DNA from 3 places in the Methylophaga sp. UBA2012 genome. Region 3 is predicted to be linked to each of the others. Evidence: riboswitches for the same ligand, from Rfam matches in the RefSeq annotation. Region 3 holds a riboswitch; each other region holds the start of a gene.
The links. A riboswitch is a leader RNA that binds a small molecule or an ion and turns the genes downstream of it on or off. The one in region 3 is predicted to bind cyclic di-GMP.
Positions count from the first base shown of each region.

Region 1: it holds a riboswitch for cyclic di-GMP, as region 3 does, so the genes downstream of both, B2248_RS13640 (hypothetical protein) here and B2248_RS10175 (VPLPA-CTERM sorting domain-containing protein) in region 3, are expected to answer to the same signal.
Region 2: it holds a riboswitch for cyclic di-GMP, as region 3 does, so the genes downstream of both, B2248_RS03620 (hypothetical protein) here and B2248_RS10175 (VPLPA-CTERM sorting domain-containing protein) in region 3, are expected to answer to the same signal.

Region 1 is NZ_DDCG01000019.1:97,595-101,806, reverse strand. Features, by position in the region: gene B2248_RS13655 (Wzz/FepE/Etk N-terminal domain-containing protein) at 1-956, opposite strand, end outside; gene B2248_RS13650 (hypothetical protein) at 981-2,168, opposite strand; gene B2248_RS13645 (polysaccharide biosynthesis/export family protein) at 2,193-2,744, opposite strand; gene B2248_RS13640 (hypothetical protein) at 2,874-3,392, opposite strand; cyclic di-GMP riboswitch class I at 3,428-3,504, opposite strand; gene B2248_RS13635 (hypothetical protein) at 3,693-4,181, opposite strand.
Region 2 is NZ_DDCG01000003.1:87,207-91,418, forward strand. Features, by position in the region: gene B2248_RS03605 (acetamidase/formamidase family protein) at 1-339, shown strand, start outside; tRNA gene B2248_RS03610 (tRNA-Arg) at 657-733, opposite strand; gene B2248_RS03615 (hypothetical protein) at 890-1,420, opposite strand; cyclic di-GMP riboswitch class I at 1,435-1,517, opposite strand; gene B2248_RS03620 (hypothetical protein) at 1,871-2,551, opposite strand; cyclic di-GMP riboswitch class I at 2,569-2,653, opposite strand; gene B2248_RS03625 (methyl-accepting chemotaxis protein) at 3,073-4,212, shown strand, end outside.
Region 3 is NZ_DDCG01000013.1:124,239-128,450, reverse strand. Features, by position in the region: gene B2248_RS10185 (YdbL family protein) at 1-267, shown strand, start outside; gene rlmD (23S rRNA (uracil(1939)-C(5))-methyltransferase RlmD) at 353-1,687, shown strand; cyclic di-GMP riboswitch class I at 1,914-1,991, shown strand; gene B2248_RS10175 (VPLPA-CTERM sorting domain-containing protein) at 2,009-2,614, shown strand; gene B2248_RS10170 (DNA alkylation repair protein) at 2,668-3,777, shown strand.

The DNA.
Region 1 (4,212 bases), on a different contig from region 3:
TCATTGCCCGTCACACCTAATTCTTTTTCTAACGCATCAATTTGTCGCTTTACTCTTACTACATCAGGATGAGTAGGCTCATACTTTGATAATAAGGTGCTATATTCAATTCTTAATTGTTCTAATCTTACTTCAGAACTACTTGGTTCATTCGAAGTGCTTGCTGTGACACCTAAAGGCAAATACATTGGGACACTTGAAAGTTGCAAACTCAGTGTCGTTATTTGATCTTTTAATAGTAATATTTCGTTTTGATTGGAAGTTTGTTCATCTCCTAATCTTTGGATCATTGAAAGATTGTACTGTAATAACTCTGGTAAACTGCCACTATAGCGGTCTTTAAATTCTGCAATTTGTTTTTCCAGTTCACGCACCTTTGCCTGAAACTTATCTCCTTCTTCTTTCAGGAAGTCTTTCGTTTCTGCGGCACGATCAGTTCGAGCTTTGACGTTTTCATTCAAAAACTCAGTAACCAGTTCATTTGCGACCTGTTGTGCTTTTTGAGGCGATTTATCCATGAACGACACGGTAAAAGCGATACTGGCTCTTTTAGCACGACCACTTACAGGGTCGGTAACATTCGCCTGGACTAAATCCACACTGACATTGGACTTAAACAACTCAACGATAGAAGAAGTAGCTGCCGTTTTTTGACGTTCAGCCACGTAAAGATTATATTTTTTGACCATATCCATTACTCTGGAAGTCGTCATCAATCGTTGTTTGATGACTTCGATACGCTGGTCAGCATAACTTGTGACGGTTGAACGAACTAAATCATTTGGAATTTCTTGTGATTCAATCAGGATAGTTCCCTGAGATTTATAGGTGGCCGGGAGTGAAAATACCACTATAAATGTCGCTATGGCTAACAACATAGCAGGAATAATAACCCAAACCTTCCTGCGCCAGAGAAGATTAAGATAATCCCCTAAGCCTTTTACTTCTTCTTCCATTTATTATTGCTCTTTGCTGTAGATTTAGCGAGAAAAACGAATTCCGTCCCAATTGTAGTCAAAATTTATAAAAAACGCGTTACTGTCGACATTTTTTCCATCTTTTTCATCAACATTCCGATATTTATATGAAAAGTTTATTCCCCAATCTTCTGCTAATTTCCAATTTAAACTGGGAGAGAAAAATATATACTTAACTTCTCTGTCATTAAGATCATCTGCGCTGGTATAAAGTTTATAACTGGTAGATAAACTACCTGTTAATTTCTCAGTGAACTTCCTTCGATAACTAAAAGTATATGAATCTTGTTGATTTACATCACCTGAACTCGAAGGTAGTAAAGAGCGACTTGCTGAGACAGTATAACTATTCAGCTCGTCCTCTCGTGTTGTACTTATAGAATAGTTCAAGCCAGTACTCTGGTCAGAAGTTTTTAAACCACTTATAGGATTATTTTCGCTATCCAAATATCGAGCACCAACTAGACCATTGACAGACCAAAGTTCAGACAATTGGTATTCACTTGTCAGTCCTAGCGAGTAGGAATCGTATTCATTATCGAGCCTGTCAGATTCTGCTTGATAATTAACATAACTTAATGACACCCCAGCATTAAGTCGTTCTGTATACTGATGTTGCAATGCTAAGTTTAAACTAAGAGTTTCATTATCAGTGAGATTCGAACTGGTACCTAAAATTGAATCTGCTCTAGTAGATGAACCTGATTGGTTTCGTTTTTGATAAGAAGCACTGGTGCTAATCGTATCTAACTCTGTCAATCTGTAGCTATATGATGGCGATATACTTTTGGTAACTGTGGTTGATGTATTACTAAAATCAGCCGTATCTTCTTCAGCAATATCACGTGACTCACGTTCGGCATAATCTAACGTCAGACCATAAGTACTTCTTTCAGTTGCGTAAGACGTATTAAAACCAAAAAAAGGATTCTCTTTATCTAATTCTTTTAGCTCTTTGTATCTGCTAATTCTATATCCTAAACGCACTTCTGATGTTGAGTTTTCTAATGATCGCGTTAAAGTTAAAGTAGGATCAATATTTAAACTGAAATCGTCTAACTTATCTTCACGAAGTAGCTCGTTATCATCATATTTAAACTTTGGGTCAGCCTTTGCATTAAATACCCATTCTGCTGCTGATGCTGTATTTATCAGCAGGCAAGGCAATAATAGCGGAATATATTTTCTCATGGACATGTGTCTCGGCTATTTTGCTTAAGGTACGATAATAACGTCGCCACTTTCCAATGTAATGTTGGTATTTAATGCTTTGCCTTTTTTTATCTCTGCATACTTGACGGGTAAGACTTGTTGCTTAGCCCCATCTCTGCGAAGCACGATAATGTTGTTTTCTTCTGCATAAGGCGATAAGCCACCGGCTAAACTTAGCGCTTGCATGGCATCTAACGGTTGATTCATTACAAATGAGCCAGGGTTGAGTACTTTCCCTAAAATATGAACTCTATTACCTTCAACATTTGTGACAGAGACCGTAACAACCGGATCTGCCAGGTATTCGCTGAGTTTTTTAGTTAATTCTTCTTCAACCTCCGCCACCGTTTTGTCTTTAGCTACAACTTCTCCAGCTAAAGGAAAGGTAATAACGCCATCAGGCAGGACCGTTACTTGTTTTTGCAAAGACTCTTCATTCCATACTGAAATGTCTAAAACGTCACCTGAGTTTAATAAATAGCGTTCTGCAGCAAATACAGATGAAGAAAATAGAGAAACAATTGTAACCAAAAGTACAAGGAAGCGCTTAAGCATGAGGGAAAATCCTTATCTATAAATAACATTCAAAATTGATATTAACACTCTATTTTTCAAAAAAAAAGGGAGCTTTTGCTCCCTTTCAATTTGTGACAGTTAAGTTACTGTTAACTTAAATCTTAATTCTTATGCAGCAACTGCTGATTTTCTTCTAAGCCCCAAGAAACCTAATAAGGCAGGAGCAAACAAGAATAATGCTGCTGGTACTGGTACAGCAGATACTGATACGTCATATTTCAAAATGTTAGATGCAGCATCAATGATATCAATACCGTAGTAAACACCAGCTGTTAAAAATGCTGTAAAGCTGAAATCACCTGTAATAGCGAAAGTTTGTGCACCAGGTAAATAATAACCACTAGGGCCAGAAATTTGACCAAACTTTATGGTCGCACCGGATAATGCAGTGAATGGGTTAAATGACCATTCCACTTTAATTCCAGTGTCGGTATCAGAGATAAGATCAAACTCTGAATACCAGTTACCAACTTCACCCACAGTACCACCAGCAAGAACAGTACTGTTGTTATTGACATCAACTGACTGTGTTGCGCCACTTGATCCGATACCAGTAAGAGTCAATGTTGCAGCATTAACACCAACAGAGAACATGAGAGCTACTAAAAATAGCATCGCTTTTTTCATAATAAACTTCCTTATGCATAAGTTGAAAAAACAAGCAATGCAACCCAGCCATCTTTAAAAAAGATCTGTGGCTTTCCGACCCCGCCTCACGACGAGTTTGGCTTTTGTTAAATTACCATATCCATAAGATATGATAATCACCTATCTGACTTTTTCAGATGAGTGAATCATATGGAGCATTGTCCACCCATGTCTATTGTACCTTGGTACAATTTTGCTATTGGAGTTTAAGATCAATGCTCTAAAGGATATAAAAAAGGGAGCCAAAGCTCCCTTTTTTATTTTCTGTGTAGCTTTAAATTAGGCTGCAACAGCTGTTTTTCTACGCATACCCAAAAAGCCTAATAAAGCAGGGGCAAACAAGAATAGAGCAGCAGGTACAGGTACTGCAGATACAGATACGTCATATTTAACTACACCTGATGTAGCATCGATAATGCTCAGGATATAGCTAGTACCTGCAGTCAACATAGCTGTGAAGCTGAAGTCTTCAGTAATTGCATATGACACAGTGTCACCCAATGTACCAAAAACTAATGTTGCACCAGTAATTGCAGGATTAAATGACCATGCGATTACAACAGGTGTATCAGTATCAGTTGTGAGTGAAAATGCTGAACTCCAGGTACTTTTCTTAGAGACAGTACCACCAGCTAAAACAACTGAACTACCAGATAAATCAACACTTTGACTTGCGTTAGTTGAACCAGCTTCAGTCAGAGATAACGTCGCGGCGTTAACGCTTACTGAAAACAATAAAGCTACGATAAATAGCATCGCTTTTTTCATAATAATTTCCTTATGCATAAGAATTCGAAAA
Region 2 (4,212 bases), on a different contig from region 3:
GAGTTGCAAGATACGGTTTTGCAAGGCCTGGATTACCCTCTACTGGAAACAGACACCGAATGGGTTGTTCACGGCTTTAGTTATCCTAATTACCTTGAAGCACTTGGGGAAAAAGCACAGAGCGAGATTTACGCAAAATCCTCTATCGACAATGCCATGCGCGATGCTTTTAGAAAAATGCGCCACTTTCTCATGACAGCCAAAGGGCTCAGTGAAGACGAAGCTATTTCTCTGATGTCGGTATCCGCTGACTTCGGCATAACTCAAGTGGTAGATGGTAATTGGGGCGTTCATGGTGTCATTGAAAAACGCGTCTTTGCTGGCGATTCAATAAACTGATTGGATTTAATATTTTTATCATCAGAACACCAAAAAGGCTATCCACAGATAGCCTTTTTAATGAAACACTCCTGCTCGATGACCAGGAATAAAATTGTGATGAGGTATTTTGTTCTTCTATTTCGATTTACTAGTGATGCCTGACAATAGTCAGACAGTTTTATCTGGTAAAAATGAGTCTGAAACCATAATGCTGAATCATCCATTATCACATCAGTATCATTTTGTTAGTGTCCCAAAATTGTCCCAAATGGGCATTTTGAGGATCTAGCGTTGACACCAGAGTAATGTAACTTATTGAAAAAAGGAAGATTAAATGGCGTCCCCGGCAGGAGTCGAACCTGCGACCTTCCCCTTAGGAGGGGGACGCTCTATCCTGCTGAGCTACGGGGACATTGGTCAGGCATTATAACAGCGATAAGCATTAAGCTCGAAGACTGAATATTGTTTGTTGATTAATCGTCATAGGATCGGCGGTTAAACGGTAACGATACAAACAAAAAAGCCGTCACTCTATGACGGCTTTAAACGTTTGAAATACTGAAATTAACTAGACAGCAAGTTTTACTTTGCGACGTAAGCCCATAAAACCAAGTAGCGCAGGAGCAAATAGCAAGGCTGCTGGAGGAAGTGGAACAGCTGAAACCTCGAAAGAAGTAAAGTGAACTACACCCGGAAAGCTTGAAATGTTGAGATTTACTGATTGTCGCACGTCATCCGAAGGGTCCCAAGTTATATAAGCTAACTGCTCACTTCCAACCCAACTTATACCATTAGCCAACCATTTTTGCGTACCAATATTAATATCCCCCGTATCAAACAGGTCTGATAAAGTATAGAAAGTAATGGTACCGTCATCATTCGGAGTCTCCGCATTAAAAACAGAAAATTCACCAAAAGATAACTTCCCGTCCTCATTCAGATCTTCGCCAACAAAACTCCCTTTAAACTTAATAACTTCAGGACTCCCCGTGGGGGCCCATCCGGCAATAAAATTAGCTTTAACAACAGTTGCAGCCCAAGAGTTGTGGGATAGTGTCAATAAAACGAGGCTTAATAGCATCCACAATTTTTTTTTCATAAGAAATTTCCATCTAATGCAGCCCAGCCCTGATGCCACTAATGCACAGCTGTAGGTTTTCCGTCCCTGACTCACATCAGGTTTGGCGATAATATGTTGAACAAAATTAATAAATTAAAGTTAACTTGCTATGGCGAGTAACAGATGAACACTTATATTCTGTTGTTAACAGGTTACTTAAATTGAATTAGAAAAAAAATCATCCTTAAGTATGATTTTTTTAAAAAATTGACTTTAAATTCATAGTAAAAATTGAGTCAAAAAAATGTTCAAAGAGAATATTAACTCACGTCAACATATCTCTAATTAAGTTCAGATTAAGAAGACTATATGGAGTTAGGCAATATATGTTCGATAACCAGCTTGTCATGGTGAGACAATCAGTGACAAAAAAAGCCGTTACATTTTGTAACGGCTTTTTTTTATGAAACGCCAGTATCTATTGATTGATTATGCAGCTTGTTTGGCTTTACGGCGAAGTCCCATAAAACCAAGCAAAGCCGGAGCAAACATAAATGCAGCCGCTGGAATAGGCACTTCCGACACAGGCGCGATGCCTGCGGCACCTACGGTAAAGCCATGCCAGCCTTCACTTGTATGAGTAAAACTGAACGAGTCAAATAACCCTTCAAGAATAATCACTCCATGTAGCTCGGCAAAATTAGAGGTAGTAAATCCAGTACCGTCAGAATACAGGGTGGGTGATCCCGAACCGTACTTCCCTAAACCAGTACTATCAAATTTAATTTTTGTATCACCAAAATCAACATTATTTGCGTTCCAGCTGACAAGGGCAATGTAAGGATTCAGCACTGTTTCTGAAAATTTTATTTCTACTGTACCACCGGTACTCAAACCGATAATTTCACGTGATGATGGAAGATTGCTAACCGTCCCCTTGGTGTAGGCATTACCCCACCAATTATCTGTCGCTCCCGATTCTATGAAATAAGCATCAGAACTTGAGCTAAAACCAACACTGACATTGTCACTACCAAACGCCATGGTTCCAGATGCAGTTTTTTGACTTGTTTTTGTCCAGTCTGTCCAGCCAATATTTGCAGCATGAGCCGATATCGTTAACATCGATGCTGACAGAGCAAGGGTTGTTGCAAAAAATTTTTTATACATGTCCCATATCCCAATAATTTTGCAACCCAGCCCTGTCAAGACTTCAATATACAGCTGTAGGCTTTCCGTCCCTGACTCACATCAGGTTTGGCGTTAATGTGTTGAACACGATGAAATAATAATATAACTATTTAATTTCGCAACAGGTAACCACCAACAATCAGTTGCGCACTATTAACTTGCCTTAATTAATTAAAAATTACATTGTACTTTGGTACTAATTTATTAAAAAAAAGACATTCCATTCTTCCTCAACACAATGTTTATAGAGGAAAATTCGATACGTTTTCAGCATAAGTGAAAAATAACTTAATCCTCACTCGGCAGAACACAATTTACCCATATCCACCCACCGTGTTTGAAATGCAAAAGTCAGTGCCCCCCATTAAGATCATTAACTTACCAGTAACGTGATAGACATCATGCTTTCGTATAAAAGCAGTTAACTTTTACTTTTCACTGCCGATATAAGATGCATACAATTAAATTGCACACTATTTGCAAAGAGGCGAAAAAAAGACATGTTTGGTAAAACAAAGCAGTTAATCACCGAGAATGCGTTATTAAAAAACGAACTCACTCCCTTGCAGGAGATTTTCAGCGCCATGCAGTCATCACTGGCCATTATTGAGTTCACACCTGAAGGTATCATCACCGCAGTAAACGACAATTTTTCTCGGGTAACAGGTTATTCCTCTTCTGAACTGATAGGACAGCATCATCAACTGTTATGCGATAAATCCGAAGTTGAATCTTCCCGATATAAAGATTTTTGGAAGCATCTAAAGAACGGTGAGTATTTTTCAGGGGAAGTATTACGCAAGCATAAAAACGGCCATGATATATGGCTGGAAGCCAATTATTTCCCAATAAAAAATGGTGAAGGCCGTGTCGTTAAAATTTTTAAGATTGCTAACGATGTGACCGAACGTGTAGAACATTCTCGTAGTAATGATAGTTTGCTATCTGCAATCGATCGTTCAATGGCTATCATAGAGTTTGATATGGGAGGTCGTGTCACCAATGCCAATCAAAATTTTCTGAGCCTTATGGGATATAAGCTTGATGAAGTGAAAGGACAGCACCATAGAATTTTTTGTGACTCAGACTATGTAAAAAGTCCTGAATATGCCAAGTTCTGGGAACAATTGAATGAGGGACGTTTTATTGCAGACAATTTTAAACGGATAAATAAATATCAATCTGCTGTTTGGTTGGAAGCCACCTATAACCCTATATTCGATAGTAATGGCAAGCCCTATCGAGTCATTAAATTTGCCACTGACATTACTGAAAAAGTTCGCCGTTCCGAGGAAGAAAAAGCGGCCGCTAACACAGCCTATACAATATCACTGGAGACAGAAAAGTTATCCTCGACAGGTGAAGATATTATTTTTAAAACCATTGATAAACTTGAAGAATTGAAACAACAATTCAGTCATTCATCAACCGAGTTGGAACAGCTAGGTGTAGAAACCGCACAAATATCATTTATCGTTAAAACGATCAGCGATATCACTGAACAAACAAACTTACTCGCCTTAAATGCCGCAATAGAAGCTGCAAGAGCGGGTGATAGTGGGCGTGGTTTTGCTGTTGTGGCTGATGAAGTTCGCTCACTGGCGACACGGACCTCACAATCAACGGCCGAAATAGCGAGC
Region 3 (4,212 bases):
TATAATAGTGGTGCGATAGGGTTAACTGATGATGGCTTTATTACTCTACGTGATGCCAAGTCTGTACCGTTAAAAGACCGTAACCAGTTAAATAGTCTGATTGCCGCCGAAAATAATGATCGTAAAGCGCTCTATGCTGAAATCGCCAGAGCAAACGGGCATCCGGAATGGCAGGATGATATCCAACAAACCTTTGCACAACGTTGGATTAGTAATGCTGCTAATGGCTGGTGGTATCAGCAAGGTGGTAGCTGGAAACAAAAATAAATATAGCAGATTGATTATAATAATGACGTCCAGTGGCGTGAAAGCGTCACTGGATTTTTTATTTTTCAGAGATAAGAGATAAAAGATGGCAAGACGTAGCCGCAGACAAAGAATACCGCAAGAACCCGTTACAGCAGAGATTGAGTCGTTATCACACGATGGTAGAGGCATCGCTCGAATTGAAGGTAAAACCGTTTTTGTGGATGGCGCCTTAGCCGGAGAAAAAGTGAACTTTCAATATAGTCGGGTTCATAAAAAATATGATGAGGCTCGTACGGTAGAGGTGCTGTCTGCAGCTGATGATCGGGTAGCAGCGAAATGTCAGCATTTTAGTATTTGTGGTGGCTGCAGTTTGATGCATATGTCACCTGAAGCGCAGTTGGCTCATAAACAAGCCACATTGGCTGAACACTTCACTCACTTTGGTAACTTAAGCCCTGAACAATGGTTAGAACCTTTAACAGGTCCATTATGGGGATATCGTCGTAAAGCACGTTTAGGCGTGAAGTATGTTGCGAAAAAAGAACAGGTTCTGGTCGGTTTCAGAGAAAAGTCTTCACCCTATATTGCCATGCTAGAGCAATGTGAGGTCTTAGATCCACGCGTGGGTCATCGTTTAACGGATTTAGCTTCATTAATTGCTGGGCTTGAAGCCTATAACCGCATTGCTCAGATTGAAGTGGCGATGGATGATGAGCATGTGGCGTTAGTTTTTCGTAATCTTGATGCATTATCTGAGACGGATAAACAGGCACTGATTAGCTTTGGTCAAAGCAATAATTTATGGATCTATCAGCAACCGGGGGGGCCGGATACCGTGTCCTTATTATGGCCTGAATCAGCTCAGCTCAGTTACGCGCCGGAAGCAGGGTTGAACTTACAGTTTGATCCGAGCGACTTCACTCAGGTGAATGCCGGTATTAATGAAAAAATGATCCAGCGAGCCATGAACTTACTGGATGTACAAGCTGATGATCGTATTCTAGATCTATTCTGTGGTTTAGGTAACTTCACCTTACCTTTAGCCAGACGTGTTAATGAAGTGGTTGGCGTCGAAGGTGATGCGGCTCTGGTGCAACACGCTAAAAATAATGCACAACTTAATGGCTTAAAGAATGCTGAGTTTGAACTGGCTGATCTGACACAAACTGAGCTCAAAGATTATCCTTGGGCTGAAAAAGGCTTTAATAAAATTCTGCTCGATCCGCCCAGAAGTGGGGCGTTTGAAGTTTTACATCAACTTGCTGCATTAGGGGCTGAGCGTTTGGTGTATGTGTCTTGTAATCCGACGACATTGGCACGTGATGCTGGTGAGCTAGTGAATCAGCATGGCTATATTATGGAATCAGCAGGCATTATGGATATGTTTCCTCATACAACACATGTCGAGTCTATTGCTGTATTTGTAAAGAAACGTTAAAAAAGATTAAAAACTGTACCAAAGTACAATTGTTGCTACATAGACATCCTCATATTATGCAATTGCCTAGGAATAATTCCTGAGGCTTATTTATCAAATGGCAATAATGTTATTGGATAAAGGAAACTGTAGGAGGCTGATTTATTTTGCTTTTTAGTACCAAAGTACAATTGTTCAGCTAATGACGAATCACTAATATGTACTCTGCAGGTAGTGATTGCATATCGAATAGTTAAGCCAACCTTGGTGTGAGCCATGTGACGGAAAGCCACGGATCTTTTTTAAAGATGGCCGGGTTGCATAGTAAATAAGGATAATTCTATGAAATTTTACAAATCAGCTATGTTAGTAGCTGCTATGTTGCTAGGTTTTTCAAGTGTTGCTTCAGCAACATTTTATCATGGTGGTCATCATCATGGTGGTTGTGGCGATGATGGTTCAACATGCGACAACCCTCAAGCTTATTCAACGACATTAAACGCTAAAGTAACTAATGAAGATCATGATTACTGGGGAACTTTATGGGACTCTTCAGAGGCGTATATGAGCTTTGAAGCCATTAATGAGCCGACTTTAGAAATTACTTCGGCTACTTTATCGGTTAAATCGAATGCTAACGGTTCATGGTTCTCTGATGGTTTATGGACACTGGATAATCATTTTCCATATCTGACATACATTGGTAAGTTAGATGGCGGTGTTGATGTGTTTGAACTAAGTTCAAACTTATTTGACGAAGTGCTTGCTGGTATCACCTTCAAAGCTATTTTTGATAAAATAAAAGAAGATGTTTTTTGGGCTGAATTAACAGTCAATGGCGAATATTGCCCACCTGTTAGCGAAGTGCCAGTACCTGCTGCATTATGGTTATTTGGTTCTGGTCTTATGGGCTTTACAGCGATGCGCAGACGTAAAAAAACTGCCTAAGCTAAGACAGAATACCGTATGATAAAAGCCGCGATTCCATCGCGGCTTTTTTTATGGCTGAACAACTCAAAAATAAACTCAATGCTGCTGCAGTTCATGAGCTAGGCTCACTGATTCATTCAGTGTGGCCAGACTTTGCTATGACTGATTTTATTGAGACAGCATCACTTAAACTGGATGAGTTAGAGCTCAAAGCACGTGCAGACTACCTTGCTAGGAGTTTGCATGTCTACCTGCCTGATGATTATGTTGATGCGATTGCTATTCTGTTACAGGCGGCTGAATACCTAAGAGAAGAACAGTTTTCTGGTTGGGCACATTATTTAGCCTGGCCATTAATTGACTATGTTGCTTTATATGGCATCGACCACCTCGATGTTTCTTTTGCTGCATTAGAAAAATTAACTCCATTATTTACCGGCGAATTTGCCATTCGGTTTTTTCTGTTGGCGCATTTTGAAGAAACCTATGCACAGATGTTGAAGTGGGCTGAGCATGAGAATGAACATATCAGGCGATTAGCCTCTGAAGGCATTCGGCCACGTTTACCCTGGGCACCACAATTAACTGATTTACGTGATGATTCAACACCTATATGGCCGATTCTTGAGAAGTTAAAAGAGGATCCCAGTCTTTATGTCAGGCGTTCCGTTGCTAATAACATCAATGACATTAGTAAGGATCATCCACAAACGGTGATTGATATTTGTTCAAAATGGGACAAAGCAGCGTCGCAGAACACAAACTGGGTGATTCGCCATGGTTTACGGAGTTTGGTTAAACAGGGACATGCTGATGTTTATCCGCTGTTAGGTTTTAGTCAGTCGGTGGATATTGAACAGCCATTACTTTGCCTTTCCCATAGCCGATTATTATTGGGGCAGACGCTAATGCTTGATTTTGGTTTACGAAGCAAGCAGACGCAATATGTAGTACTAGACTACCGGATACGTTTTGTCGGTGCTGCTGGAAAAATGACGAGAGAAAAAGTCTTTAAATGGAAAAATATACATTTAGCAGAAGGCGAATATGTCCAAATACAAAAGCGACATACTTTACAGAAGATATCGACCAGAAAATATTACCCGGGCATACACGAGGTTGAGTGCCTATTGAATGGCCAGTGTATTGCCCGGGCGAGTTTTGAGTTGCTTATACCTTAAAGGCATTAAGACATGATAAGGCCATAGGCAACCAAGGCAAGCCAAGCAACTGACATCACACAGATTAATGCGGCAAAGTTATCATGAATATAGTGTTCAATTTTTTCCATTATCGTCTCCTCACTGAGAATATTATGCTGTTTGAAAACAGCGTGAGGCTATTATTCGCCTGGCACAGATATTAGGCATTGACCTAGATCAAAAATGAATAAGTTGTCGAATGGAAATAAATTTGGACATAAAAAAAGCCAGTCGATGACTGGCTTTTTAACGATACCGCTGATCGGCTTAGTTGTTATATAGGCCGAAAGCAATCAGTGACAACCAAAAAACAGTAAAGCCAAGAATAATATGTGGAAATTTTTCTATCAGCAGTTTATCAATTTTTTTTAACATGTTTTTTTCTCGTAGTTCAATAGGTTATACAATTTCTAG